DNA from 2 places in the Streptomyces sp. NPDC051822 genome. Region 2 is predicted to be linked to the other one. Evidence: riboswitches for the same ligand, from Rfam matches in the RefSeq annotation. Region 2 holds a riboswitch; the other holds the start of a gene.
What was found. A riboswitch is a leader RNA that binds a small molecule or an ion and turns the genes downstream of it on or off. The one in region 2 is predicted to bind cobalamin.
Positions count from the first base shown of each region.

Region 1: linked by a shared signal. The riboswitch ahead of ACIA8N_RS08175 (ribonucleoside-diphosphate reductase subunit alpha) and the one ahead of ACIA8N_RS35490 (ABC transporter substrate-binding protein) in region 2 are both predicted to bind cobalamin.

Region 1 is NZ_JBITBZ010000002.1:511,495-525,897, forward strand. Features, by position in the region: gene ACIA8N_RS08150 (HD-GYP domain-containing protein) at 1-1,071, shown strand, start outside; gene ACIA8N_RS08155 (HD domain-containing protein) at 1,068-2,327, shown strand; gene ACIA8N_RS08160 (hypothetical protein) at 2,407-3,387, shown strand; gene def (peptide deformylase) at 3,448-4,086, shown strand; gene ACIA8N_RS08170 (ribonucleotide-diphosphate reductase subunit beta) at 4,382-5,398, opposite strand; gene ACIA8N_RS08175 (ribonucleoside-diphosphate reductase subunit alpha) at 5,398-7,779, opposite strand; cobalamin riboswitch at 7,912-8,062, opposite strand; gene ACIA8N_RS08180 (GNAT family N-acetyltransferase) at 8,100-8,600, opposite strand; gene mctP (monocarboxylate uptake permease MctP) at 8,704-10,329, opposite strand; gene ACIA8N_RS08190 (DUF3311 domain-containing protein) at 10,326-10,589, opposite strand; gene ACIA8N_RS08195 (GntR family transcriptional regulator) at 10,783-11,547, opposite strand; gene ACIA8N_RS08200 (extracellular solute-binding protein) at 11,833-13,128, shown strand; gene ACIA8N_RS08205 (carbohydrate ABC transporter permease) at 13,447-14,403, shown strand, end outside.
Region 2 is NZ_JBITBZ010000019.1:39,217-53,619, forward strand. Features, by position in the region: gene ACIA8N_RS35440 (serine hydrolase domain-containing protein) at 1-607, shown strand, start outside; gene helR (RNA polymerase recycling motor ATPase HelR) at 775-2,943, shown strand; gene ACIA8N_RS35450 (hypothetical protein) at 3,078-3,497, shown strand; gene ACIA8N_RS35455 (SRPBCC domain-containing protein) at 3,502-3,990, opposite strand; gene ACIA8N_RS35460 (hypothetical protein) at 4,359-4,580, opposite strand; partial or broken gene ACIA8N_RS35465 (sugar ABC transporter substrate-binding protein) at 4,561-4,833, shown strand; gene ACIA8N_RS35470 (VOC family protein) at 4,847-5,236, opposite strand; gene ACIA8N_RS35475 (radical SAM protein) at 5,462-6,742, shown strand; gene ACIA8N_RS35480 (ABC transporter ATP-binding protein) at 6,818-7,666, opposite strand; gene ACIA8N_RS35485 (iron chelate uptake ABC transporter family permease subunit) at 7,663-8,682, opposite strand; gene ACIA8N_RS35490 (ABC transporter substrate-binding protein) at 8,754-9,833, opposite strand; cobalamin riboswitch at 9,921-10,046, opposite strand; gene ACIA8N_RS35495 (cold-shock protein) at 10,166-10,372, opposite strand; gene ACIA8N_RS35500 (TetR family transcriptional regulator) at 10,646-11,242, opposite strand; gene ACIA8N_RS35505 (hypothetical protein) at 11,391-11,645, shown strand; gene ACIA8N_RS35510 (CsbD family protein) at 11,844-12,017, shown strand; gene ACIA8N_RS35515 (NAD-dependent epimerase/dehydratase family protein) at 12,168-13,172, opposite strand; gene ACIA8N_RS35520 (ScbA/BarX family gamma-butyrolactone biosynthesis protein) at 13,187-14,152, opposite strand; gene ACIA8N_RS35525 (ScbR family autoregulator-binding transcription factor) at 14,266-14,403, shown strand, end outside.

The DNA.
Region 1 (14,403 bases), on a different contig from region 2:
GCCTGGCGGGCCGCCGCCACGGCCCTCGCCGTCTGGGCCGCCGCCCACACCGCCGGGGCACTCGGCATCGGCGAAGCCCTCGGACACGGTCCCGACGTCCCCGACTTCCCGTACGCCCTGCTCCCCGCCGGCGCCGCCGCGCTCACCTTCTGCCTCGTCCTGACCGCCCTCGACGGCGGCATCAGGGCCGCCGCCGACGGACTGCCCCCACGGGCCGCCTGGCGCGGCCTCCTCGGCCGCGCGCTCGCCCCGCACACCGTGCACGGGCTCGCCGGACTCATGATGGCCGTCCTCTGGCGCAGCGCCCACGGCCCGGTCTCGGCGCTCTTCGTGCTCCTCCCGATGTACATCTCCTGCTGGGTCTTCGCCCAGTACCACCGGGAAAGGGCCGCGCACCAGGCCACCATCCGCGCCCTCGTCCAGGCCGTCGACATCAAGGACCGCTACACCCGCGGCCACAGCGAACGCGTCGGGCACGCCTCCGTCCTGATCGCCCGTGAGCTGGGCATGCCGGAGGACCGCCTCGACGTCGTACGGTTCGCCGGCATCCTCCACGACGTCGGCAAGCTGGGCGTGCCCACCCGCGTCCTCCGCAAGGACGGGCCCCTCACCCCCGAGGAACGCCGGATCATCGAACTGCACCCGGAGTACGGCCACGAGATGGTCCGGGGCATCGGCTTCCTCGGCGACGCGCGGGCCGCGATCCTCCACCACCACGAACGCATGGACGGCAGCGGCTACCCCTACGGCCTGCACGGCGACGAGATCCCCGAATTCGCCCGGGTGGTCGCCGTCGCCGACGCCTTCGACGCCATGACCTCCACCCGCTCCTACAGCCGGGCCCGCCCGGTGCCGACCGCCGTCGCCGAACTGGAGCGGTGCGCGGGCACCCACTTCGACCCCCGGATGGTCGCCGCCCTCGTCAGCGCCCTGGACCGGCACGGCTGGCAGCCCGCCGTCACCGCCGACACCAGCGACACCACCGTCACCGCCGAGGGCCAGGCCCCGTCGGCCGAGCACGTTCCGCCGCCCCGCGAACCCCTGCCCGCCCACCCGAAGGAACACGCGTGAAACCCGGCGCCGCCACCGTCGGCGCCGTCCACGGCGCCGCGCTGCTCCTCAGCCTCACCGGCCTCGGCGCCACCCTCTGGTACGGCGTCGCCGAACCCGGCAACGCCCTCGCCTTCGGCACCCTCGTCGCCCTCGGCGAACTCGCCCGGTGGGGCGCCTCCCCGGACGAGAGGGAACCGGCACCGCTCGCCGCCGCCGGAGCCCTCGCCTACGCCCTGCTCGGAACGAGCGGAGGCACCGCCACCACCCACGGCGTCCTCCAGATCGTCGCCGTCGTCATCGCCGCGGGGCTCGCCGGGATCGTCCCCCACGTCGCCCGGGGCCGCGGACCCGGCCGCGACCACCTCGCCCGCCGCGTCCTCACCGTCGGCTTCGCCGCGCTCTGCTTCCAGCCCCTCTTCAACTCCGGCATCCTCGTCGAGCACCTCGGCCAGGGCCCGCCGTACGCCCTCTTCCTGCTGCTCCTGCTCGTCCTCACCGCCCTCTGCGACGCGGTCCTCGCCGCCCTCCTGCTCCGCGCCCGCACCGGATTCCCGTACGGCCCCCTCCTGCGCGACGAACTCCGCGCCCTCCTCGGCATCGGCTCCGCCGTCTGCGCCACCGGCACCGTCATGGCGCTCGGCGTGGCCGCCGCCGGCCTCTGGGCCCTGCCCGTACTCGCGGTACCGCTCCTCCTCACCCAGGTCTCCTTCCGGCGGTACGCCGCCGTGCGCACCGTCAACCGGCAGACCATCGCCTCCCTCGCCCGTGCCACCGAGATCGCCGGCTGCACCCCGCCCGGCCACGCCCGCCGGGTCGCGGCCCTCAGCGCGGCCGTCGGACGCGAGCTGGGCCTCTCCGGGACCGAGCTGACCGTCCTGGAACACGCGGCCCTCATGCACGACATCGGACAGCTCTCCCTCGTCGACCCGGTCGCGGGCGGCGCCACCGCCCTCCTCCCGTCCCGCGAACAGCGCCGGATCGCCCTCCTGGGCGGCGAGGTCGTCCGCAGGACCGGCGTCCCCGAGGCCGTCGCCCTCGTCGTGGAGCGGCAGGCCGACCCGTACCGCGAGCAGCCGCTGCCCGCCCGGATCGTCCGGGCCGTGAACGCCTACGACGACCTCGCGGGCGGCGAGGGCCCTGTCGCCGCCCTCGACGCCCTGGAGCGGCTCCGGCTCGCCACGGCCCGCGACTTTCACCCGGATGTCGTCGAGTGCCTGGCCAGGGTCCTGGCACGGGGCGGAGCTGCTGGGGTGACCTCGGCCCCCACTGGGTAACCCATGGGTAATGAGCGCGCGTCCGACCGGGCATGGTTGGATGCGAACAAGAGGGTGAAGCGACCGGCAGGCGGGAATCGTGAAGATCTTCGGGAAGGTACGGCATCGGCCCTCCGCCTCGTGGCGGCAGGCCACCGACCGCGCGTTCACGCTGATCGGCGACGGCCGGTACGAGGACGCGGGCGCGCTCCTCACGCGCGCGGCGGACCTGGAACCCTGGCTCTCGGAGTCCTGGTTCAACCTGGCGCTGCTGCACAAGTTCCGGCACGACTGGGAGCAGGCGCGGGCCGCCGGGCTCCGCGCGGTCGCGCTGCTCGACAAGGAGACCGGCGCCCCCGACTGGTGGAACGTCGGCATCGCCGCCACCGCCCTCCAGGACTGGCCGCTGGCACGCCGCGCCTGGCAGGCGTACGGCCTCAAGGTCCCGGGCGCCGCCGCGGGCACCGGCGAGCCCGCCGGGATGGAGCTTGGCAGCGCCGCCGTCCGCCTCTCGCCCGAGGGCGAGGCCGAGGTCGTGTGGGGCCGCAGGCTCGACCCGGCCCGGATCGAGGTCCTCTCCATCCCGCTGCCGTCCTCCGGACGCCGCTGGGGCGAGGTCGTCCTCCACGACGGCGTGCCGAACGGCGAGCGGACCACCACCGCGGGCCCCTCCTACCCGGTCTTCGACGAGATCGAGCTGTGGGCGCCCTCACCCGTACCCACCTGGGTCGTCCTCCTGGAGGCCGCCACCGAGGCCGACCGGGACGCCCTGGAGCAGCTCGCCGCGGAGGCGGGCTTCGCCGCCGAGGACTGGTCGTCCTCCGTGCGGCTGCTCTGCCGTGCCTGCTCCGAGTCGACCATGCCCAGCGCCGAGGGCGAGGGCGAGCACTCCGACCCGCACGACCACAGCGAGCCGGGACACCCCGGGCCGCTCGGCCACCGCTCGCCCGGCGAGCTGTGGGTGCCGGAGCGGGAGTGCGGCCTCGCGGCCCCGGCCGGCCTGGTGCGCGGACTCCTCGACGGCTGGGTGGCGGACAGCCCGGACAGCCGTGAGTGGCGCGATCTGGAAGAGGTCTGCTGACCCTGCCCGTAGGCTGTACGGGATCGTTTACTGGGGTTCCGAGGAAGGCACGCGCCGGACATGACGCAGCAGGACACTGACGAGCAGCTCAACGACGGAAACGACGGATTCGTCGTGGACACCGAGGACTGCGAGGCGCGCGAGCTCGCGTACCGCGAGCGTGGCACGGCCCGCCCGATCACCGTCGTCGGCAACCCCGTGCTCCACCGGGAGTGCAAGGACGTCACCGAGTTCGACGACAAGCTCGCGTCCCTCATCGACGACATGTTCGCCAGCCAGAAGGCCGCCGAGGGCGTGGGCCTGGCCGCCAACCAGATCGGCGTGGACCTCAAGGTCTTCGTCTACGACTGCCCCGACGACGAGGGCGTCCGGCACACCGGCGTCGTGGTCAACCCGGTCCTCCAGGAGCTCCCGGCCGACCGGCGCGTCCTCGACGAGTCCAACGAGGGCTGCCTCTCCGTGCCGACCGCGTACGCCGAGCTGGCCCGCCCCGACTACGCGGAGGTCCACGGCCAGGACGCCCAGGGCAACCCGATCAAGGTGCGCGGCACCGGCTACTTCGCCCGCTGCCTCCAGCACGAGACGGACCACCTGTACGGCTACCTGTACATCGACCGCCTCTCCAAGCGCGACCGCAAGGACGCCCTGCGCCAGATGGAAGAGGGCACCCCGAGGTACGAGACGGTGCCGAACGCCTGATCGCCGTGGACATGGCCGGGCCCCGCTCCTTCACGAAGGAGCGGGGCCCGGCTTTCGTACGACTACTGCCAGCCCATGTCGGCGGCGGCGACGGCGGCCGTCCCGCCGACCAGCAGAACGGTGAAGACGGCCGTCGTGAGCGTGCGAGCGATGCGGGTCATGAGAATCCCCCCAAGGGTGTGTGCCACTGGGACATGCCCCGTGGGTTCGCCCTGCGGCAAGTGCCCACGAGACATGCGACTTTACGGCAGCGCCCGGGCGGACGAACTGGTTCCTCGCCTTCTGATCCGAAAACTCAGAAGTCCTCGTCCAGGTCCACCGAGCCCTCGACCGCCACCTGGTAGGCGGACGGGCGGCGCTCGAAGAAGTTCGTGAGCTCCTGGACGCCCTGGAGCTCCATGAACGCGAACGGGTTCTCCGAGCCGTACACCGGGGGGAAGCCGAGGCGCTGGAGGCGCTGGTCGGCGACGCACTGGAGGTACTCGCGCATCGACTCGGTGTTCATGCCCGGCAGGCCGTCGCCGCACAGGTCGCGGCCGAACTGGAGCTCCGCCTCGACGGCCTCCCGCAGCATGTCGGTGACCTGCTGCTGGAGCGCGTCGTCGAAGAGCTCCGGCTCCTCCTTGCGGACGGTGTCCACGACCTCGAAGGCGAAGTTCATGTGCATCGTCTCGTCGCGGAACACCCAGTTGGTGCCGGTCGCGAGACCGTGCAGCAGGCCGCGGGACCGGAACCAGTAGACGTACGCGAAGGCGCCGTAGAAGAACAGGCCCTCGATGCACGCGGCGAAGCAGATCAGGTTCAGCAGGAAGCGGCGGCGGTCGGCGGCCGTCTCCAGCTTCTCGATCTTCTCGACCGAATCCATCCACTTGAAGCAGAACTGCGCCTTCTCGCGGATGGAGGGGATCTCCTCGACCGCGTCGAACGCGGCGGCGCGGTCGGCCGGGTCGGGCAGATAGGTGTCGAGCAGCGTCAGATAGAACTGGACGTGCACGGCCTCCTCGAACAGCTGGCGCGACAGGTACAGGCGCGCCTCCGGGGAGTTGATGTGCTTGTAGAGCGTCAGGACCAGGTTGTTCGAGACGATCGAGTCGCCCGTCGCGAAGAACGCGACCAGACGGCCGATCATGTGCTGCTCACCGGGCGTGAGCTTGGCGAGGTCGGCGACGTCCGAGTGGAGGTCGACCTCCTCCACGGTCCAGGTGTTCTTGATGGCGTCCCGGTAGCGCTCGTAGAAGTCCGGGTAGCGCATCGGACGCAGGGTCAGCTCGAAGCCCGGGTCGAGGAGGTTCTTGTTGTCGCTGGTGCTCATTACTGGCAGGCCTCGCAGGACTCGGGGTTTTCGAGGGAGCAGGCGAGGGCGTCCGCGTCGGGCGTCGCCTGCTGTACGGGAATGGTGGCGGCGGCCGTCGACGCCTGCGCGGCGCGGGCGATCCGGGTCGCCGGGCGGGAGCGCAGGTAGTACGTCGTCTTCAGACCCTGCTTCCAGGCGTACGCGTACATCGACGACAGCTTGCCGATCGTCGGCGTCTCCAGGAACAGGTTCAGCGACTGCGACTGGTCCAGGAACGGCGTACGGGCGGCGGCCATGTCGATCAGACCGCGCTGCGGGATCTCCCACGCCGTGCGGTACAGCTCGCGCACCTCGGCCGGGACCCAGGTGAAGCCGGCCACGGAGCCGTTGGCGTCGCGCAGCGCCTCACGGGTCTGCGCGTCCCACACGCCGAGCCGCTTCAGCTCGTCGACCAGGTAGGAGTTGACCTGGAGGAACTCGCCGGACAGCGTCTCGCGCTTGAACAGGTTGGAGACCTGCGGCTCGATGCACTCGTAGACGCCCGCGATCGAGGCGATCGTCGCCGTCGGCGCGATGGCGAGGAGCAGGGAGTTGCGCATGCCGGTCGACGCGATGCGGGCGCGCAGCGCCGCCCACCGCTCCGGCCAGTTCAGCTCGACGTCGTAGTGGTCGGGGTGCAGGACACCACGGGCCGTACGGGTCTTGTCCCAGGCCGGCAGCGGGCCGCTGCGCTCGGCGAGGTCGGCGGAGGCCTCGTAGGCCGCCAGCATGATGCGCTCGGCGATCTTCGTCGACAGGGCGCGGGCCTCCGCCGAGTCGAACGGCAGCTTCAGCTGGAAGAAGACGTCCTGGAGGCCCATGGCGCCCAGGCCGACCGGCCGCCAGCGGGCGTTGGAGCGGCCCGCCTGCTCGGTCGGGTAGAAGTTGATGTCGACGACCCGGTCGAGGAAGGTGACGGCCGTGCCGACGGTGGCGTCGAGCCGCTCCCAGTCGATGTCCTGGGTCGAGGCGTCCACGAACGAGCCGAGGTTGACCGAGCCGAGGTTGCAGACGGCCGTCTCGCCGTCGTTCGTGACCTCGATGATCTCGGTGCAGAGGTTCGAGGAGTGGACGACCGTGCCGGGCTCGGCGGTCTGGTTGGCCGTCCGGTTCGAGGCGTCCTTGAAGGTCATCCAGCCGTTGCCGGTCTGGGCCAGGGTCCGCATCATCCGGCCGTAGAGGTCACGGGCCGGCATGGTCTTGCGGGCCAGGCCCTTCGCCTCGGCGGCGCGGTAGGCGGCGTCGAACTCCTCGCCCCACAGGTCGACGAGCTCGGGCACGTCGGCGGGGGAGAACAGCGACCAGTCGGCGTCCGCGTTGACCCGGCGCATGAACTCGTCCGGGATCCAGTGCGCCAGATTCAGGTTGTGCGTACGGCGCTGGTCCTCGCCCGTGTTGTCGCGGAGCTCCAGGAACTCCTCGATGTCCGCGTGCCAGGTCTCCAGGTAGACGGCGGCGGCGCCCTTGCGGCGGCCGCCCTGGTTCACGGCGGCGACGGAGGCGTCGAGGGTCTTCAGGAACGGCACGATGCCGTTGGAGTGCCCGTTGGTGCCGCGGATCAGCGAACCGCGGGCGCGGATGCGGGAGTACGAGAGGCCGATGCCGCCCGCGTGCTTCGAGAGGCGCGCCACCTGGTGGTAGCGGTCGTAGATGGAGTCCAGCTCGTCCTGCGGGGAGTCGAGCAGGTAGCAGGAGGACATCTGCGGGTGGCGGGTGCCGGAGTTGAAGAGCGTGGGGGAGGAGGGGAGGTAGTCCAGACGGCTCATGAGGCCGTACAGGGCCGCCACCTCGTCGAGCGCGCGGACGCTCTCGTCCTCGGCCAGGCCGCAGGCCACGCGCAGCATGAAGTGCTGCGGCGTCTCGATGACCTTGCGGGTGATCGGGTGGCGCAGCAGATAGCGCGAGTAGAGGGTGCGCAGACCGAAGTAGCCGAAGCGGTCGTCGCCCGCCGGGTCGATCGTCGCGTCGAGCCGGGCCGCGTGCAGGGCGACGAACTCGGCGGTGCGGTCGGCGATCAGGCCCTCGCGGTGACCTGTGGCGACGGAGGCGGAGAAGGAGACCGCGCCCTGGCCGGCCGCCTCGTCGGCGATAGTGACCGTCAGGAGCCGGGCGGCGAGCCGGGAGTACGCGGGGTCCTCGGCGATCAGGCCGGCGGCCGCCTCGGTGGCCAGCTCGCGCAGCTCCGCCTCGTCCGACGCGGCGCTGCGGCCGCGGAGCGCGGCGGCGGCGACCTTGCCGGGGTCGGTGTCGGGGAGATCGGCGGTGAGGTCGGTCAGGGTCCGCAGCAGTACGGTCCCGGGGCCGTCGCTCTCGACCGCGGAAACCTCGGCGGAAGCCGGATCGGCGGGCGCGATGGTCACGTGGGGGCTCTCCCTCGCTCGGCTCGGGGCCGCGGCGGGGGAAGGCGGGCAGGCGGGCATCCGTAACGCCGGACGCGACGCTTCCACCGGCCCACTCCGCGAGGCCCGGACGTCAGTGGCACCCGGAACGGACGGACCGGGTGCGCTGTCGGCAGGTCCTCGGACTCACGTCGTACGAAACTCGTCGTATCCGTACGAAGCACACCGTTGCGGGACAGTTCCGGATTCGCGCCGGATTCCCCTGCGTCGACAGCGAGGTCGAGCATACATGTGGGGGGCGCCGCTCTTGGCGCCCCCCACATGTTGTGTCGCCCGGCGACTCAGAACTCCAGCGCGTAAGTCCTGAGTGTGTGGTCGGGGATGGGCTCCCAGTCGCGGTGCGGGGTGCGGACGAAGCCGAGGCGCTCGTATATCCGGTGCGCCGAGACCATCTTCGCGTCCGTGGAGAGCACGAGGCGCGCGCACCCGGGGAGGGCCCGTGCGCGCTCCACGCACGCCCGTACGAGGGCTTCTCCGACGCCCCTGCCGCGGGCGTCGGGGGTGACCGCGAGCATCCGGAACTCGGCCTCGCCGGCGACCGCGATGTCCGCCCAGGGGGTGCCCCCGGTGGCGAAGGTCACCCCGCCGATGAGGTGCCCGTCGGCCTCCTCGGCGACGAGCACCTCGGCCTCGCGCGCCCGGCGTGCCGTGTCCCTGAGCACCTCCAGATAGAAGTCCTCCGCCCCGTACTTCAGCAGCCCGTCGTTCAGATAGGTCCCTGCGGTCAGCTCGCCGAGCGCCTCGTACTCCTCGGGCCGTACCGCCCTGATCGTGAAGTCCATGAGGGCAGTGTGCCTCCGACCGGCCGCCGGCTCCCAGAACGGCGAAGGCCGTCCTGCCCCCGGAGGGAGGCGGGACGGCCTTCGTCAGGTCGTGGGCGGGCGGTCAGTGGGTGTCGGCGCCGAGCTTCGGCATCTCGGTCTGCACGCCCTTGTCGCCGGCGTCCGCCGTGTAGTCCGAAGGGGAGGTCTCGTCGACGCCCTCGGGGGCCTTGACGGCCTTGAGGACGAAGGTGAGGACGACCGTGACGACGAGGTTCAGGACGAAGGCGGTGAGACCGATGTAGCCGATCTCGCCGATGCCCGGGATCTCGGTGGAGTGGCCGCCGAAGTGCTTCTGGGTCGGGCTGGCGACGCCGTACGCGGCGACCGTGCCGTAGATCATGCCGACGGCCCAGCCGGCGAGCAGCGCCCAGCGGTGCATCCAGCGGGTGAACAGGCCGCCGACGAGGGCGGGGAAGGTCTGCAGGATCCAGATGCCGCCGAGCAGCTGGAAGTTGATCGCTACCGTCTTGTCCATGGTGAGGACGAAGGCGAGCGCGCCGACCTTCACGAGGAGCGAGACCAGCTTGGAGACCTTCGTCTCCTGCGCCGGGGTGGCGTCCTTCTTGATGAAGTCCTTGTAGATGTTGCGGGTGAAGAGGTTGGCCGCGGCGATCGACATGATCGCGGCGGGCACGAGCGCGCCGATGCCGATCGCGGCGAACGCGACGCCCGCGAACCAGTCCGGGAACATCGTCTCGAAGAGCTGCGGGATGGCGAGCTGTCCGTTCTTCACCTGGATCCCGGCGGCGATCGCCATGAAGCCGAGCAGCGCGAGCAGGCCCAGCATCAGCGAGTACAGCGGCAGGATCGTGGTGTTGCGGCGGATGACCTCACGGCTCCGGGACGACAGGGTCGCCGTGATGGAGTGCGGGTACATGAACAGCGCGAGCGCCGAGCCGAGCGCGAGCGTCGCGTACGTCCACTGGCCGGCGTCACCGGGCACGAGCGAGCCGCGCGGCTTTCCGGTCGCCTCGTTGGTCTGCGCGTACGCCTCGCCCGCCTTGGAGAAGATCTCGTCGAAGCCGCCCAGCTTGATCGGGATGTAGATGATCGCCACCACGATGACGATGTAGATCAGCGTGTCCTTGACGAAGGCGATGAGCGCGGGAGCGCGCAGACCCGAGGAGTACGTGTACGCCGCGAGGACGCCGAAGGCGATGAGCAGCGGCAGGTCCTTGATGAACCAGTGGGTGTCCTCGCCGCCGCCGACGCCCATCACGTCCAGGACGGCCTGGATGCCGACGAGCTGGAGCGCGATGTACGGCATGGTGGCGAGGATGCCGGTGACCGCCACCGCGAGGGAGAGGCCCTTGGAGCCGAAGCGGCCGCGTACGAAGTCGGAGGTGGTGACGTATCCGTGCTTGTGCGAGACCGACCAGAGGCGGGGCAGGAACGTGAAGATCAGCGGGTAGACCAGGATCGTGTACGGCACGGCGAAGAAGCCGGCCGCGCCCGCCGTGTAGATGAGCGCCGGGACGGCGACGAAGGTGTACGCGGTGTAGAGGTCGCCGCCGAGCAGGAACCAGGTCACCCAGGTGCCGAACGACCGGCCGCCCAGGCCCCATTCGTCGAGGCTGTTCTCGTTCTCGGCCCTGCGCCAGCGCGAGGCGAGGAAGCCCATGACCGTGACGGCCAGGAAGAAGAAGATGAAGACGGCGAGTGCGACGCCGTTCACGCCGTCCTTCATCGCGCGTCACCTCCCTTGCGGGCGCGCTGGTCCAGCTGCCACAGCTTGTACGCGACCATGGTGAGCGCGGTGGAGATCAGCACCCAGAGCATCTGGTACCAGTAGAAGAACGGAATGCCTGCGAAGAGCGGCTCGGTCTTCGCGTAGGAGCTCACCCAGAGCATCGCCACGAACGGCGCGAACAGGCAGAGTGCGATAACCACCCGCAGGGGCGTGATGGTCCCTTGATTCCCTTGATTCCCTTGTGTCACTTCTGGCATCGTGCCTCGTCCCCTCGCTGATCACCTTGGTAATGGTGGGGAAATCTAGGGGACGCTTCAGCTCCGCGGAACCCCCGCCCGTATAACGGATGTGATTGCCATACGGAAGTTCCGGAAATGCGAAACGAGGGGGCCGCCGAATTCTCGGCGACCCCCTCGTCCGGTGTGCGGATCCGCTCAGCCGCGGACCCGCTCAGCCGTTGGGGCGCTTCAGACGCGCCACGAACTTGTACCGGTCGCCGCGGTAGACGGACCGCACCCACTCCACCGGCTCGCCCTGGCCGTCGAGGGAGTGGCGGGAGAGCATCAGCATCGGCAGGCCCACGTCCGTGCCGAGCAGCCCGGCCTCGCGCGGGGTGGCGAGGGAGGTCTCGATGGTCTCCTCGGCCTCGGCGAGGTGCACGTCGTAGACCTCGGCGAGCGCGGTGTACAGCGAGGTGTACTTGACCAGCGACCGGCGCAGCGCGGGGAAGCGCTTCGCCGACAGATGGGTGGTCTCGATCGCCATCGGCTCGCCGCTCGCGAGCCGCAGGCGCTCGATGCGGAGCACCCGGCCGCCGGTGGAGATGTCGAGCAGTCCGGCGAGCGTGTCGTCGGCGGTGACGTAACCGATGTCGAGGAGTTGCGAGGTCGGTTCGAGGCCTTGGGCGCGCATGTCCTCCGTGTAGGAGGTGAGTTGCAGGGCCTGGGAGACCTTGGGCTTGGCCACGAAGGTGCCCTTGCCCTGGATGCGCTCCAGGCGGCCCTCGACGACCAGCTCCTGGAGGGCCTGGCGCACGGTGGTGCGCGAGGTGTCGAACTCGGCGGCGAGGGTGCGCTCGGGCGGGACCGGCGTGCCGGGCGGCAGGGTGTCCGTCATGTCGAGCAAATGCCGCTTCAGTCGGTAGTACTTGGGCACGCGCGCGGTGCGGGTGGGTGCCCCACCCTCCGTCTCCGTGCTGCCCGCGTCCGTGGCCATGGCCTGCCTTCCCGACTCCTGTGCTGCTGCCGTCACCGGCTCCTCCGTCTGTCGCGGCTCACATGGTGGCACGGACCGGTCACGGGTCGTCGCCCTCCCTCAGGTGTCGGTCCGATAACGGACCCGACTGCCCTTCTTATACACCCTTGACACCCCTAAAGGTCTAGGCCAAGCTCCGGGTACTGGTCTAAACCATTAAAGACCAGGTCCCAGCCCCACGAGCACTACCTGACGTATGTCTTCGCGCGGTGGGCAGGGGTTGCAGGCATCCCTGAGGAGGGTGGCGTGAAGCGCAAGCTCATCGCGGCGATCGGCGTCGCAGGCATGATGGTCTCTATCGCTGCGTGCGGTTCGGACAGTGACAAGGGCAAGGACGGCGGCAAGGCGTCCGCCGGCGGCGACAAGACCCTGACCGTCTGGGTCATGGACGGTTCCGCTCCGGACGCGTGGATGGCCGAGGTGAACAAGGCCTTCGAGGCCAAGCACCCGGGCGTCAAGGTCAAGGTCGAGAAGCAGATCTGGAACGGCATCCAGGAGAAGGTCACCACCGCCCTCTCCGAGGACACCCCGCCGGACGTCCTGGAGCTTGGCAACACCCAGACCGCCGGCTACGCGGTCACCGGCGGTCTCGCCGACCTGACGGGCGACAAGGCCACGCTCGGCTACGACGCCTGGAACAAGGGCATGGTCGCCTCCAACGAGCTGGACGGCAAGCTCTACTCCGCCCCGTGGTACGCCGCCAACCGCGTCGTCGTCTACGACAAGGCGGCCTACAAGAAGGCCGGCGTCACCCCGCCGAAGACCCGCGCCGAGTGGATCGAGGGCCTGAAGAAGCTCAAGGCCTCCGACCCCAAGAGCCAGGCGATCTACCTGCCCGGCCAGAGCTGGTACGTCCTCGCGGGTCTCATCTGGGACGAGGGCAGCGACCTCGCGGTCAAGGACGGCGACAAGTGGAAGGGCAACCTGTCCTCCCCCGAGGCCGCCGCCGCCATGAACTTCTACAAGGAGCTGGCGTCCTACTCGACCGCTCCCAAGGACAAGGACGAGGCGACCCCGCAGCAGTCCACCGACGTCGTCCCCAAGGGCGGCGTGGCGTCCTGGATCGGCCTCGGCTGGGAGGCCGGCGGCGCGATCGACGCCATGAAGAAGGCCGGCAAGACCGCCGACTTCGGCTACTTCCCGATCCCGGGCAAGACCGCCGACAAGCCCGGCTCCGTCTTCCTCGGCGGCTCGAACCTCGCCATCGCCGAGCGCTCCCAGAACAAGGAGCTCGCGAAGGAGTGGCTGGCCCTCGCCGCCGGCAAGGACTTCATGACGAAGTACGCCGCCGCCACCGAGGGTGCGCTGCTTCCGAACACCGACGCCGCGCAGTTCAAGCCCGCCGCCGGCTCCTTCGCCGAGGCCATGGCCCTCTCCTCCGCCTCCGGCAAGGTCACCCCGGTGACCCCGGGCTGGGCGAACGTCGAGACCGCCCCGAACCCGATCAAGGACTACATGACCAAGGTCCTCAAGGGTGAGGACGCCAAGGCGGCCGGCGAGGCGGCCGACAAGGTCATCAACGAGCGCATCAACCAGCAGTAACCCGTAGCCCGGTGGTGGGGGGGGGGGGGGCCCGGGCCCCCCCCCCCCCCGGGGGGGGGGGGGGGGGGGGGCGCCGCCCCCCCCCCCCCCCCCCCCCCCCCCCCCGCCGGGGGGGGCCCCCCCCGGCGGCGAGCGTGCACAAAACCCAACACCCCCCCCCCCCCCCCCCCCCGCGCCCCCCCCCCCCCCCGGGCGCCCCCCCCCCCCCCCCCCCCCCCCACCACCGGGCGTTGTGCAGTGATGCAGTGATCAGCGGCCCGCTCCCCCGGGCCGCGCCCCGGTGGGCGCGGGAGCCCCAGAACCGCGAGGAATAAGACCATGACCGTGGACTCCCAGGGGACGGCGACCGCCGATCCTCAGGACGCGCCCGGAAGGGCGGCAGGAAAGTCCCAGACTCCGCCACCTTCTTCGGGCCCGAAGGAAGTCCTTCAGCCTCCACGCGGCAGACGCTCCCTGCCCAGCGGGCTGCTGCCGTACCTGCTCGTCGCGCCGGCCCTGCTGTCGATGGCGGCGCTCCTGCTCTACCCGCTGATCCGCAATGTGATCCTCTCCTTCCAGCAGCTCAACCGGAAGGAGTTCATCACCCGCGAGACGGTGTGGACCGGCTTCGACAACTACACCGAGCTCCTCGGCGACTCGCACTTCTGGACCGTCGTCGTCCGAAGCGTCGTCTTCACGGCCGTCAACGTCGCCCTCATCATGGCGATCGGCACCGGCATCGGACTGCTCCTGAACCGGCTCGGCAAGAAGATGCGCCTGGTCCTCTCGCTGTCCCTGATGTTCGCCTGGGCCATGCCGATCGTCGCCTCCGTCACGGTCTTCCGCTGGCTCTTCGACGAGCAGTTCGGCGTCGCCAACTGGGTGATGCGCACGCTCGGCTTCTCCGGCTACGAGCAGCACAACTGGTTCGAGACCGGCTTCTCCACCCTGGTCATCATCCTGCTCCTGCTCGTCTGGGGCTCCGTCCCCTTCGTCGCCCTCAACATGTACGCCGGCCTGACCACCGTCGGGACCGAGCTGTACGAGGCCGCCAAGATGGACGGCGCCAGCGGCTGGCGGACCTTCTGGGCCGTGGTCTTCCCGAACCTGAAGTCCTTCTTCATGATCACGACCTTCCTGGAGATCATCTGGATCTTCAAGGCGTTCGCCCAGGTCTACGCCATGAACCAGGGCGGCCCCGACCGCGGTTCCGAGACCCTCCCGGTCTACGCCTACATCGAGGGCGTCGGCCAGTTCCACTACGGTGTCGCCGCCGCCATCTCCATCCTGACGATC
Region 2 (14,403 bases):
GCCGGGCCAGAAGTTCGAGTACTCCAACACCAACCTCGTCCTGCTCGGCCTGGTGGTCGAGAAGGTCAGCGGCCACCGGCTCGCCGACTTCATCCACCGGCGGGTCCTCCGGCCGGCCGGGCTGCACCACACGCTCTTCCCCCAGGGTGCCGAGTTCCCCGAGCCGCACGCGCGCGGCTACACGGACCAGACGCTGAGCGGTGCGGTCGCCGACGCCACGGACTGGAACCCGAGCTGGGCGTGGGCGGCCGGTGCGATGATCTCGAACCTGCACGACCTGCGGCGCTGGGCGAAGGTCGTCGCCACCGGCGAACTGCTCAGCCCCGAGACCCAGGCGGAGCGGCTCAAGACGCTGCCGACCACCTTCCCCGGCACCCGCTACGGTCTCGGCATCTTCGAGACCAACGGGTGGATCGGGCACAACGGCTCCATCCCGGGGTACGAGACGGTGACGGTCTACCTGCCGTCGAAGAAGGCCACCATGGTCGTCATGATCAACACGGACTCGCTCCACGAGGGCCAGGAGCCGTCCACCCTGCTCGCCCGGGCGATCACCACGATCGTCACGCCGGAGAACGTCTACGCGGGCGCGGTGGTGCCGCACTGATCGCACCGAAGGCGGCGCACAGAAGGTGAAACGAAGAGTGGCAAGGGGAGTAATCACCTCTTGCCACTCTTAACTTATAGCGCACAGGGGGGCTTGCGGCAAGGCCCCGGTGGTACCGCAGAATCGCTGATCTCAGCCATCCCCTGCAGAAATGGGAGCCCCATCCCGTGCGTGTGCTTTCGTCGGTGGACCAGTCGTACGGCACCAGCGCCTTCGACCTTCCCGACCGCCTCTCCCCCAAGGCCGACCCGGCGCTGATCGCCGGTGACGAGCAGCACTTCGCGGCCATCGCGAAGAGCCTCGACGAGTCGGTCGCGGAGCTCTCCGAGCGGCTGGACGCGACGCGCAGGGCGCCCGGCGGCGCCGGCCGGGAGGCGATGGACCGGGACGCGGAGATCCACCGGCTGACCGGCCGCCTGCGCACCCTGCGCCGCTTCGGCCTGGACCTGTGCCTCGGACGCGTCGTCGGCGAGGACGGCAGCGAGCCCGTGTACGTGGGACGCCTCGGCCTCACCGACAGCACGGGGCACCGGCTCCTCGTCGACTGGCGCTCCCCCGCGGCCGAGCCGTTCTTCGCGGCCACCCACGCCCGCCCGATGGGGCTCGCGAGCCGCCGCAGGTACCGCTGGACCGCCGGCCGGATCAGCGACTACTGGGACGAGGTCTTCACCGCCGACGGCCTGGAGGAGCACGCGGCCCTCGACGACCAGTCCGCGTTCATCGCCAGCCTCGGCGGCAGCCGGTCCCCGCGGATGCGCGACGTGCTCTCCACCATCCAGGCCGACCAGGACGCCGTCATCCGGGCGGGCTCGCGCGGCACGCTCGTCGTCGACGGCGGCCCCGGTACGGGAAAGACGGTCGTCGCGCTGCACCGCTCCGCGCACCTCCTCTACGCGGACCCGCGCCTCGGTCACCGCAGGGGCGGCGTCCTGTTCGTCGGCCCGCACCAGCCCTACCTGGCGTACGTCGCCGACGTGCTCCCCAGCCTCGGCGAGGAGGGCGTGCAGACCTGCACCGTGCGGGACCTCGTCGCGGAGGGCGCGAAGGCGTCCGCCGAGCGCGACCCGGAGGTGGCCCGCCTGAAGTCGTCCGCGGACCTGGTGCGGGCGATCGAGGCGGCCGTCAGGTTCTACGAGGAGCCGCCGGCCCGGGGGGTGACGGTCTCGACCGACTGGGCCGACATCCGGCTGACCGCCGACGACTGGGCCGAGGCCTTCGATGCGCCGGAGGCCGGTACCCCGCACAACGAGGCGCGGGAGCAGATCTGGGACGAGCTGGGCACGATCCTCCTGGCCAAGCTCGACGGCGAGGTCCCGGAGGACGCGGTCCGCGGGGCGCTGCGGCAGGACGAGGAGCTGGCCGGGGCCCTGCACGGCGCCTGGCCGCTCCTTGAGGCCGCCGACCTCGTCGGGGACCTCTGGTCGGTCCCCGCCTACCTGCGCAAGTGCGCTCCCTGGCTCGACCGCGAGGACGTCCACAGGCTCCAGCGGGCGGACGCCCAGGCCTGGACGGTGTCCGACCTGCCGCTCCTGGACGCGGCGCGGCAGCGGCTCGGCGACCCGGAGGCGGCACGGCGCATGCGCCGGCAGCGGGCCACGGTCGCCGCCGAACGCGCGCGCATGGCCGACGTCATCGACAACGTGCTCGCGGCGGACGACGACGGCGAGGGCGCGGTGACGATGCTCCGCGGCCAGGACCTGAAGGACAGCCTGGTCGACGAGGCCGCGCTGCCGGGCACCGAACCGGACCTGCTCGCCGGGCCGTTCGCGCACATCGTCGTGGACGAGGCGCAGGAACTGACGGACGCGGAATGGCAGATGCTGCTGCAGCGCTGCCCGTCCCGCAGCTTCACCGTCGTCGGGGACCGCGCCCAGGCCAGGAACGGGTTCACGGAGTCATGGGAGGAGCGGCTCGAACGGGTCGGACTCGACCGGATCACCGTGGCGTCCCTGAGCATCAACTACCGGACGCCGGAGGAGGTCATGGCGGAGGCCGAGCCGGCCATCAGGGCGGCGCTCCCCGACGCCAACGTGCCGACGTCCGTCCGCGCCGCCGGCATCCCGGTCGTCCACGGATCCGTGACGGAGCTCGACACGGTCCTCGACGACTGGCTCGCCGCCAACGCCGACGGGACCGCGTGCGTCATCGGCGCCCCCGGGTTCCGGCCGACGTCCCGCGTCCGGTCGCTGACCCCGTCGCTGTCGAAGGGCCTGGAGTTCGACCTCGTCGTCCTCGTCGACCCGGACGCCTTCGGCGAGGGGATCGAGGGAGCGGTCGACCGCTATGTCGCGATGACCCGCGCGACCCGGCAGCTCGTCGTCCTCACCGGCTCCTGACGAGTTCGCGACGCGGCCGCCCCTTCGGGCCCGGGCCCGAAGGGGCGGCCGGGCCTGGCTCCGTGGGGCGAACCGGTGGGGTGCGTGGGCGCGCCACGGCCGATCCTGCGATGAGATGACGTATCGATGGGTTCATGACTCACACATGCGAGCCCACCACGGCATCCGTTCTCGGCGACCCGGGCGTTCCCGGTGGGGAGTGCCCCGAGGTCGCGTCGCTCGTCGCGCCCTACCTGCGCATCATCCGTTCCGCGCTTCCCCCCGTGGAGGCGGAACGATTCTTCGTACGAGCCCTGGACGCGCACGAGGAGGAGCGGCGCCGGGCCGGGGCGCTCCAGCTCGGGTTCAGCGCGTACCTCTGGGACGGTCTCGGCGACAGCTGGGGCAAGTCCCTGGCGCACACCTCGGCCTGGGAGGCCATGCAGGCCATCCGCCACCTCGTCCGCAAGGCGCCCCGCGCCGACCTCGCCGCCTACCTGCGCCTCGGGCTCCGGCACGCCCGCGAACTCGGCACCGGCTCCCCCGGCCGGGCCCCGGTGGCCGTGGGCGCCTGACACGTCAGCGGCCGGGCCGTCCCGTCCAGGGGTCCGCGCCGGGGTCGGTGCCCTCGGCGCGGGAGGCGAGGCGGTCGACGTAGTGCTGCCAGCCCTCGGCGTGTTCCTCACAGGCCTCCGTCGAGGGGAGGCCGCTGTGGATCAGCCGGAGGAGCGTGCCCTCCGGCTCGGCACGCAGGGTGATCTCGACCGTGCTGGAGCCGGGCGCCACAGGCGTCGGCCCCGACTCCCAGGTACCGGAGCCGGGTGCGGCGGCCGTGGGGTCCGGCTCCCATCCCCAGCTGAAGACGACCCGTCCGGGCGGGTCGACGGTGATGAAACGGCCGGACGCGACGGCGGCGCCGGTGACCCGGGTGCGGTAGGAGCCGCCCGGCTCGAAGGAGAACGTGCCGTCGACGCCCATCCAGGACAGCCACTTCCCACGGTCGGAGAGCAGGCCGAAGACCGTCTCCGGGCGGGCGGCGATGTGCCGTTCCAGGGTGACCGTGTCCATGGGAGTCGGAAGGACCGGGGAGACGGGAGGGGGCGGGGGCACCGTCGAGGCCGGAGGGACCAGAGGGGTCGGGGGAACGGGAGGGACGGGAGGGAGCGCGGGCCCCTGAGGAATCAAGGGGTCCGGAGGGACCGAGGGGTCCGGAGGAGTCAGGGGGTCCGGAGGGTTCAGGGGGTCTGGAGGGTTCGTCATCAGGGCTTCTCGCTTCACTCGCCCGGGGACGGCCGCCCGGCGGCCCCCGGCACATCCCGGTCCACGGCCCTGTCCGGAACCGCTCGGTCCCCTCTTTGCGCAGCGTAACCAGAGACGCGCCCGCAGGCACCTTGAGCCGGCGGGACCGCCGGTGGGCACGGGTGGCGACGCCGCGGTCAGTCGGGCAGGCCGACCGCCCGTTCGCCGTTGCGGCGCTGCTGGACGACGACCGCGACCACCAGCAGGACGCCCTGGGCGACGTTCTGCCGGAAGGAGTTGATGCCCTGGACGGTGAGGCCGTTCTCCAGACAGCCGAGGAGCGCGACGGCGAGGAGCGTGCCGCCGATTCCGCCCTTGCCGCCGCGCAGGGCGCAGCCGCCGAGGGCCGCCAAGAACAAGGAACTGGCCTACGCCTTCACCGAGTTCGCCACCACCGGCGCCGGCGCGAGCAGCCGGGTCGCAGCGGGCGCCTTCCCCGCCACCCGCGCCGACTGGTCCTACCTGCCGTACCAGGTGTACGCGAACTCGGTCTTCAACGACACCGTCGGCAAGGCGTACGTCTCACCGACCAAGCTCTCCGAGGGCCTGAAGGCGTGGCAGGAGGCGAGCGTCACGTACGGCAACGAGCAGGGCTTCACCGTCAACAAGTAACAGGAAGCCGGCCCTACGCGTACTGGGCGATCTGGATCAGGTTGCCGCAGGTGTCGTCCAGGATGGCGACGGTGACGGGGCCCATGTCCACGGGCTCCCGGGTGAAGCGGACGCCGAGTCCGCGCAGCCGCTCGTACTCGGCGCGCACGTCGTCCACGGCGAAGGACGTGAGCGGGATGCCGGCCTCGACCAGCGCCTTCTTGTACGTCTGGGCGGCGGGGACGGCGGTGTCGGGCTCCAGGACGAGTTCGACGCCGTCGGGGTGCTCGGGCGACACGACCGTCAGCCAGCGGTACTCGCCGAGGGGGACCTCCGTCTTCTTCACGAAGCCCAGCACGTCGGTGTAGAAGCGCAGGGCCCTCTCCTGGTCGTCGACGAGGAGGCTGGCCAGGTTGATCCTCATGGGTGCTCTCCGGCGGGTGGTTCGGGTGTTCGGATCGTGGAACTTCTAGCATCCCTGCCCGCTCGCGGCGGCGGGACGCGCCGGGACCCGCCGCGCCGGGGTCCCGGTCGTCGCGACCGGAGCACGCGCGCGTAGCGTGACGGTGTCGGCTCCGTCGTCTCTCACCACTGGAGATCGCCTGTGTCCAGCGCTGTCCCGACCCGTACCGCTGTCGTGGAATCCCTCATGGAGCGCTTCCCCGGGATCCCTCCGGAGGCCGTGTTCAAGGAGGACCTGCTGCGCGGCGGGCTCGCCTTCGACCCGGCCGCGCTGAGCGGCAACGAGGGGGGCGAGGTGAAGCCGAAGTCGTACTTCATCTTCTCCTTCGACCACCGCACGCTGCCGGAGCTGGGCGAGGCGGCGCTGAACCGCCCGCCGGAGGAGATCGTGCTGACCGGCGGTCCGTACGGTCTGCGCCGCACGGTGGTGTCGGTGCGGGTCAACCCCTCCTCGCCGTACCGGGTGGCGCCGGACGCCGACGGGGCGCTCGCGCTGTTCCTCGACGGGGTGCGGATCGCCGATGTCGGTCTGCCGCCGATGCCGGAGTACTACCGGCACCCGCTCTCGAACGGCAAGTCGGTGATGGAGGTCGCGCCGACGATCCAGTGGGGCTATCTGATCTACCTGACGGTCTTCCGGGTGTGCCAGTACTTCGGCGCCAAGGAGGAGTGCCAGTACTGCGACATCAACCACAACTGGCGCCAGCACAAGGCGGCGGGGCGTCCGTACACCGGGGTGAAGCCGGTGGACGAGGTCCTGGAGGCCCTGGAGATCATCGACCGGCACGACACGGCCCGTACGTCGACCGCGTACACCCTGACCGGCGGGGCGGTCACGTCCCAGGTCGGCGGTAAGGACGAGGCGGACTTCTACGGGCAGTACGCGCGCGCGATCGAGGAGCGCTTCCCCGGCCGCTGGATCGGCAAGGTCGTCGCCCAGGCCCTGCCGAAGGAGGACGTGCAACGCTTCCACGACTACGGCATCCGGATCTACCACCCCAACTACGAGGTGTGGGACCGCCGGCTCTTCGAGCTGTACTGCCCCGGCAAGGAGCGCTACATCGGCCGGGACGAGTGGCACCGCCGGATCCTGGACTCGGCTGAGGTCTTCGGGCCGCGCAACGTCATCCCGAACTTCGTCGCGGGTGTCGAGATGGCCCGTCCCTCCGGCTTCCTGACCGTGGACGAGGCGATCGCCTCCACCCGGGAGGGGCTGCGTTTCTTCATGTCGCGCGGGATCACTCCCCGCTTCACCACCTGGTGCCCGGAGCCGACGACCCCGCTGGGGCGCGAGAACCCGGACGGCGCTCCGCTGGAGTACCACCTGCGTCTCCTGGAGGCGTACACGGCGACGCTGGAGGAGCACGGGCTGACCGCGCCGCCCGGGTACGGGCCCGCCGGTCCGGGGCGGGCGGTGTTCTCGGTCAGCTCGTTCATGGACGCGCTGTCGCCGGCGCCGGGCGAGTGACCTCGGCCGGGTCATGAGTGAGGGCCGGTACCCCTGTGGGGGTACCGGCCCTCACTCATGGGCGCCGGTTCCGTCTCACTCCCCGGCGGGCGGGCCCGGCACCGTACCCAGGAAGCGGATGTGCGGAGGTCCGCCCGGTTCCGGCCGGGTCACCGCCGACCGGACCCGGTAGACCTCGGCGATCAGCTCCTCGGTGAGGACCTCGCCCGGAGCGCCGGCGGCCACCACGCGGCCTTGTGCCAGGACCACGAGCCGGTCGCAGTACATCGCCGCCAGGTTCAGGTCGTGCAGCGCCACGACGGCGGTGAGGCGCAGCTCGGCGACGAGCGAAAGGAGGTCCAGCTGGTGCTGGATGTCGAGGTGGTTGGTGGGTTCGTCGAGGAGCAGCTCGCGCGGCTCCTGGGCGAGGGCGCGGGCGATCTGGACGCGCTGGCGTTCGCCGCCGGAGAGGGTGCGCCAGGACTGCCGGGCCCGGTCGGTGAGCCCGGTGCGGGCGAGGGCCGAGCGGACGGCGGTCTCGTCGGCGGCCGAGAGGGGTGCCCAGGCCCTGCGGTGCGGGACGCGGCCGAGGCGTACGACGTCGGCGACGGACAGATCGGTCTGGGTGTCGGCCTGCTGCTCGACGGTGGCGAGGCGCCGGGCGACCGTGCGGCGGCCGAGTGCGCCGAGCGGGTCGCCGTCGAGGGTGACGACGCCCGAGCCCGGGGCGAGGACGCCCGCGAGGAGGCGCAGGAGGGTCGACTTCCCCGAGCCGTTGGGCCCGAGGAGGCCGGTGACGGTCCCTGGCGCGAGGGTGAGGCTGACGCCGTCGAGGACGAGGGTGCCGCCCGCCGTGCGCGAGACGCGGTCGGCGCGGAGCCCGGCGCGGGCGCCCCTGCCCGTGTCCGTGCCCGCATCCGCGCCCGTCTCCGTGTGCGCGCTCATCGGCTGCTCCTGGTGCGGTACAGGACGAGGACGAACGCCGGTACGCCGATCAGCGAGGTCACCACGCCCACCGGCACCTCCTGGGGGTCGAGGACCGTCCGCGCGAGTGTGTCGGCCCAAACGAGGAACACCGCCCCCGTCACGGCGGTGACGGGCAGCAGCCGGGCGTGCCCCGGCCCGGCCAGGGCCCGTGCCGCGTGCGGCAGGACGAGTCCGACGAAGCCGATCGCCCCGGCGGCGGAGACCAGGGCGGCCGTCAGGAGGGCGGTGACGCACAGCAGGACGAGCCGGGTCCTGGCGACGGCGACGCCGAGGGACGCGGCGGCCTCCTCGCCGAACGCGAACGCGTCGAGGGTCCTCGCGTACCCGCCGCAGATCAGCAGGGACACCGCGAGCACCGCTCCGCACACCGCGACGTCCCCCCAGTCGGCCCCGCCCAGCGAGCCGAGCAGCCAGAAGAGCACCCCGCGGGTGGTCTCGGCGTCCGCCGCCGTCATCACGACGAAGGAGGTGAGGGCGGAGAAGAGCTGCATCGCGGCGACGCCCGAGAGGACCACACGGTCCGTGGAGCCGCCGAGGGTGTGGCTCAGGAGGAGGACGAGCGCGAAGGAGCACACCGCCCCGATGAACGCCCCTCCGGTGACGGAGAGCACGCCCCCGCCGACGCCCAGGACGACGACCGCGACCGCGCCGGTCGAGGCCCCGGAGGAGACCCCGAGGACGAAGGGGTCGGCGAGCGGGTTGCGCAGCAGCGACTGCATGACCGCCCCGCAGACCGCGAGCCCCGCGCCGCAGACGGCGGCGAGGAGGGTGCGGGGCAGCCGCAGGTCCCACACGATGCCGTCCCGGATCGGCGAGACCTCGGCGGTCTCGCCGCCGATGTGGGCGGCGACCACGGACCACACGTCACCGACGCCGATGTCCGCAGGCCCGATGGTGATCGCCACGGCCACCGACACCGCCAGGACGGCGAGACCGGCCGCGGTCCACAGCGGCGCCGTGACCCCCGCGCGCACGGCGGTCCCGTCCGAAACGGCCTTGCCCGAAGCGGCCTTGCCCGAAGCGGCCTTGCCCGAAACGGACGCCGTCACTTCTCGAGACCGTACGCGCGGAGGGCCGCCGCCACCTTCTCGATGCCCTCGACGGTACGGATCGTGGGGTTCATCGCCTGGCCGCTGAGCAGGACGTACCGCTTCTTCCGTACCGCCGTCATGTTCCGGGTGACCGGGTCGGACTCCAGGAACTCGATCTTCTTGGCGGCGCTCTCGGCGGACTGCGAGCGGCGGGTCAGGTCGCCGATGACGAGGACGTCGGGGTCGCGGTCGGCGACGGTCTCCCAGTTGACCTGGGGCCACTCCGCGCGCGTGTCGTCGAAGACGTTCTTCGCGCCGAGGGCGTTGGTGACGATGCCGGGGGCGCCGCAACAGCCCGCCATGTAGGGCGACTGCGCGTCGGAGAACCAGTAGAGGACCGTGGCGTCCGTGAAGTCGCCGCCCGAGGTGGCCTTCGTGACGCGGGACTTGAGCTGTCCGACGAGCCGCTCGCCGCGCTCGGGGACGTCGAACACCCGGGCCAGGTCGCGGATCTCGCCGTACACCGTGTCCATGGTCAGCGGCCGGGTGCGGACGCCGTCGCCGTCGCCGCTGTTGTCCTTGCCGACGCAGTCGGTGGGCGAGAGGTAGGTGGGGACGCCGAGCTTCTCGAACCGCTCGCGGTCGGCGACCCCTCCCTTGCCGAGGGTGTACGCGAAGGAGGCGGCGGCGAAGTCGGGTTCGGTGTCGAGCACCTTCTCGAAGGAGGGGTAGCGGTCGGCGAGGCGCGGTACCTTCGCGTTCTCCTTCTCCAGGCCCGCCAGGACCGGGTCCGTCCAGGTGGCGGTGCCCACCATCCGGTCGGCGAGGCCGAGGGAGAGCAGGATCTCGGCCGCTCCCTGGTCGAGGGCGACGGCCCGCCGCGGGGACCGGTCGACGGTGACCCGGCGGCCGCAGTTGTCGTCGAAGGTCACGGGGTACCCCTGCCCGACGCCTCCGGCCTGGTTCTTCGCGGGCTTCGCGGGCGGGTTCTTCGCGCCCGGGGCGGCGGATCCGCCGCCGCAGCCGGTCGCGGTCAGGAGCAGGGCGCCGGCCAGGAACAGCACGGCGGAGCGGGCGGGGTGTGCGAGCGGCACGGGAACTTCCTCTGCGGCCACGGCTCATACGCGGAGCCTGTCGTAACGGTGCTCCCCGTACGGCAGCGTGCCGCCGGGGCCGCCAGCAGGTCTTCGGACTCGGGGTCAGCCGGACGGAGCGCCTTCCCGGGCCCGTCGTGCCGCCCAGTGGCCGATGCTCCGCCCGTCGCCCTCACCGCTGCGCGTCAGTTCCGGTTTCGCACCGGATTCCCTGACCCGTGCACACACCCGTTCGGGTGCGTACAAAGGTGCGACTGGCTTCGGCACAGTACCACCGGCGGTGTCCCCCGCCCGGGGGCGCCGCCGGTGGCGCGGCCGTGCCGCGTGGCGCGTCAGACGCGCAGTTCCTTCGCCTCGAAGCGGCCGTCGCCGAGGACGAGGACGAAGGAGACCTGCTGCCCTTCGGAGAGCGAGCGCTCCTCCCCCTCGATGTCCACGGCGCTGAAGTAGACCTGTTCCTCGGAGCCCACGGGAAGGACGAATCCGTACCCGCCGGCACGGTTGAAGGACTGCACGAACCCTTTGCTTCTGCCTTCCACGGCGGCCTCCTCGTCGTCACCGGCGACGCGGCCGAGGGGGGAACCGTGCCCGTCGGGCCGCGTCCGCGTCTCAGGGGACTTCTACCCCACCGGCCCGCTCTTCGCCCGTTACGGGAAGGGCCCCGGCCCGCCGGGACGGCCGCGTGCACGGAGCACGGGCAGAGTCTCGTACAATATTCAACAGAGGCCCGGTGCCGGAGATCCCCCGTGTCCGACATCGGGCCTCGCCCTACCCTCAGGGAGCCAGAGAGCCAGAGGGGCCGGCCCCGCTGCTCAGCCCCCGCCGCCCGGGTACGCGATCCTCGCCGTGATCCGGGCGATGCGCCGCGCCGACTCCTCCGGCGAGTCCACCGGCTGCACGATGTGACTGACGGTGAGCCGCACGATCGTCTCGACCGCGAGTCCGCGCGACTCCTCCTCCACGTCGGGCCAGGCCTCGACGGCGTACGCGTCGAGCATCGCCATCGCCGTACCGAAGACGGGTTCCGGGCGGGTGGTCAGGTAGGCGAGGAGGTCGTCCTCGCCGCCCCGCGCGGCGAGCAGCACGCTCTTGATGAGCGGATTCTCCACCGCCTGCCGGAGCGTGTAGCCGACCCCGGCGGCGGCCGCCTTCTCCAAGTCACCCCGGTGTGCGTCCAGTTCTCGCTGGATGCCGATCAGGAAGCCTTCCAGCTCGCGCTGGACCAGGGCGCTGCCGATGGCCTCCTTCGAGCCGAACTCGTTGTAGAGGGTCTGTCGGCTGATACCGGCGGCCCGCGCGATAACGGTCATGCGCAGCACGCCCCAGCCCTCGGCGGCGACGAGGCGGTAGGCGGCGTCGAGCACCTGCTGGCGCAACAGGGATCGAACACTCTCGCGAAAACGTGTCATCGTGTCCCTACTTTATCCACGGGGCGCTGTCCGGAGCATGGACACTTCAGGCCCGTCGACCCCCCGTTTCAGCCGGTCACACCCGGGCAGCGGCACTTGTGTCGCCCCGAGGGCCGGGGCGTACACGCGCGGTGTGAGGGAGAGAGCCATGAGCCACCACGGCAGGCGTCACAACAGCGACCGGGAGCACTCGCACGAGCCGCCCCCGCGGACGACCCCGTCCCACGCCGAGGGTGAGAGCGGCGACACGGAGGCGCGGCGCCAGGCGGAGGAGGCGACGCTTGACCGGTCGAAGGCCGCCATGGAGGACGAGGACGGGAGCACCGCCAAACGGCAGGGGTCGGGTCTCGGGCGCGAGGAGCAGCGGAAGCCGTACCCGCGCGGGCGGGACGGAGACGGGTAGTGAAACCGCCGAGAAGCAGGCCCCGAACGCCGTCATCGTCGCGGAAGCACCGGTGAGCCGCCCCGGGCTGACCGCCCTCGACGACCTCGGGCCACTTGGGGACACCTCCTGCCACCACTGTGACCGGTGCACTTCCGGAGTATTTCCCCCGTCGCAGGGAAGAGGACAAAAGGGAAGATTTCGAACAGGAGGTGCGGGATGGCCGCCGGTAAGAAGGCCAAGAACGCCGCTCAGACAGCCAAGGGAAAGGCCAAGGAGGCGACGGGCAGGGCTGTCGGCAACGAGAGCCTGGAGATGAAGGGGCGTGCCGAGCAGATCAAGGGTGACATGAAGCAGGCGGGCCAGAAGGCCAAGGACGCGACCAAGCACTAGGAGCGTCGTACCGAAAGTCGCGCGCAGTGTCACACGAAGCGGCGGGCGGACCCGGGTGGGCGGGTACGCCCGCCGCACACGTACGCACAGAGGTCGCGGTACGCGCAGAGGTCGCCGTACCGCACAGAGTTCGCGGTCCGCACGGATCGGCTACGAGGCGTCGATCTGCGTGCGGTACCACGACGCGTGGCGGGCGAATCCCTCCGTGAAGCCGGGCCCCGGATCGCAGCCCAGCTCGCGCCAGGGGCGGTCGTCGGCGAACCAGTGGTCCGTGGCGAGCATGTCGAGGTGGTGCTGCGCGAACGGGACCCCGGCGAGCAGCGCGCGGGCCGTGGGGATGTCCACGGCCCGGCCCGGGGGTGCCCCGCCTCGCCGGGTGAGCAGGCCGTCGGCCGCCGCGAGCAGGTCGGCGACCGGGACGGGCTCGGGATGGTCGACGTAGTACGGCCCCGGTCGGGTACGGGGCGAGAGCGCCGCGCCGAGCAGGGCGCGCGCCAGGCTGTCCACGTCGATCAGGGAGTGCAGCGACATGCCCCCGTCGAGCGGGGCGGGCAGGGCCGCGAGGAGCCGCACCAGGCCGGGCATCAGCTGCCGGTCGCCGGTGCCGTACACGAGGTGCGGTCGCAGCACCGTCCCGCCGGCGTCCAGGACGTACCGCTCGCCCGCCGCCCGGGTGCGGCTGGTCGCCGACACGGGTGCGAGCGGCAGGGTGCCGGGGGCGGCGGCCCGGAAGGGGCCCCGGCCGTGCACGGAGGCGGTGCTCAGGGCCACGATGCGGGTCACCCCGGCGTCCACGGCCGCGTCGACGAGGGCTCGGGTGCCTTCGTCGTTGACCGCGCGGGCCAGTTCCGGTTCCACGCCGATCGCCGAGGCGCAGTGGATCAGGACGTCGATCCCCGCGCAGGCGCGACGCAGGGAGTCGGGGTCGCGGAGGTCGCCCAGGACGGTCCCGGTCTCCGGTCCCACCCGCTCGCCCGGCGGGGCGGGCGGGCCGGTCGGCGTGAGCGGGCGGCGGGCGAGCAGCCGCACGTACGCGGGTTCCGCCGACGAAGCCGGGGAGGGGCTCGGGGAGAGGGCCGGGAAGGACGACGCCGCGGCCGCCACCCGGCCGCCGATGAATCCGGTCGCGCCGGTGATCAGAACGCGAGGGCCCATCGGTCCGCTCCGGTTCAACCCGCCAGCCGGGTGTCGAGGCCGGCTCCGGCCACCGCCAGTTCCCGGCAGGGGGAGGTGAGCATGCAGTGGAAGAGCCGGTGGCCGTCCTGGTGGCCGATGACCCTGACGCTGTGCGTCGAGGGGTCGACGCCGGACACGATCTCGGTCTCGATCCAGCAGGGGCTGTCGAGTTCGGCGTAGCGGGAGAAGGAGACGTCCATGACGGTGGGCAGGAATGCACCGGTGCCGATGGTGAGGGTCGCCGCCTGCCGGGCGGCTTCGAGGAGCACCATCCCGGGCACGTGGTCGTTGGGGCGGCGGAAGAGGGTGGGGTGGGCGGTGTTGATGCGCAGCTGCCACTGGCCGGGGCGGGTGCCCGGTCCCAGGACGACGTCCTTGGAGAGCTCGCGGCCGACCAGGTGCGGGGCCACGCCCGGAATCAGCGGGACCGGCCGACCGAGCGCGGCCATCCGCGCGCCGCGGATCCTGCGGTACGCCGGCGCGGAGGTGCAGCGCGCCATTGCGCTGCCGGTGCCGAGGAAGCGGTCGTCGCGGGTGAGGACCACGGTGGTGCGGAGGTCGCGCAGCCGCCCGCCGCTGCTGCTGAGGTCGGAGCAGACGACGTCGACGGTGAGGTCGGAGGAGAGCCCGTCGACGGTGAGCGCCTCGGGATCGGCGCTGTAGGAGAGGCCCCACATGACGAACTGGTCGTCCACGGGTACCCCGAATTCGGCATGAGCTATCAGCATGGTGGCCTGGCGTATCGTCTCGGCCACCAGTACGGGGTCGTGCCGGTCCCCTGCCACCGGTGAGAAGAAGGGATGCGCGGCAGGCCAGCGCGCGGAGACGGAGAATCGGTTCTCCCGTAGCTGGGTCCAGCCCGTGGGGATGATGTCCGCGGGGTCCGCTCGGTGAACGAACTCCCCGGGGACGTGTGTCGTCGCCCCTCGACAGTTCTGATCCATGGATCCCCCTCGCATCCCCGCGCCCCCGGGCGGTGCGTCCGCCCCGATTAGAATACGTACAGCGCGGTTTTCTTTTCAATGCATCACGTCACACGTTGAGCACAGACAGCGAGACAGCAGGAGGCGCCTTGGCGCAGCAAGCGCGTGCAATCCGGACCCGGCAGATGATCCTCGAATCGGCCGCGACCGTGTTCGCGGAGCGCGGCTACGAGCGGACGACCATCGGGGAGATCCTGGTGCGCGCCGGGGTGACCAAGGGGGCTCTG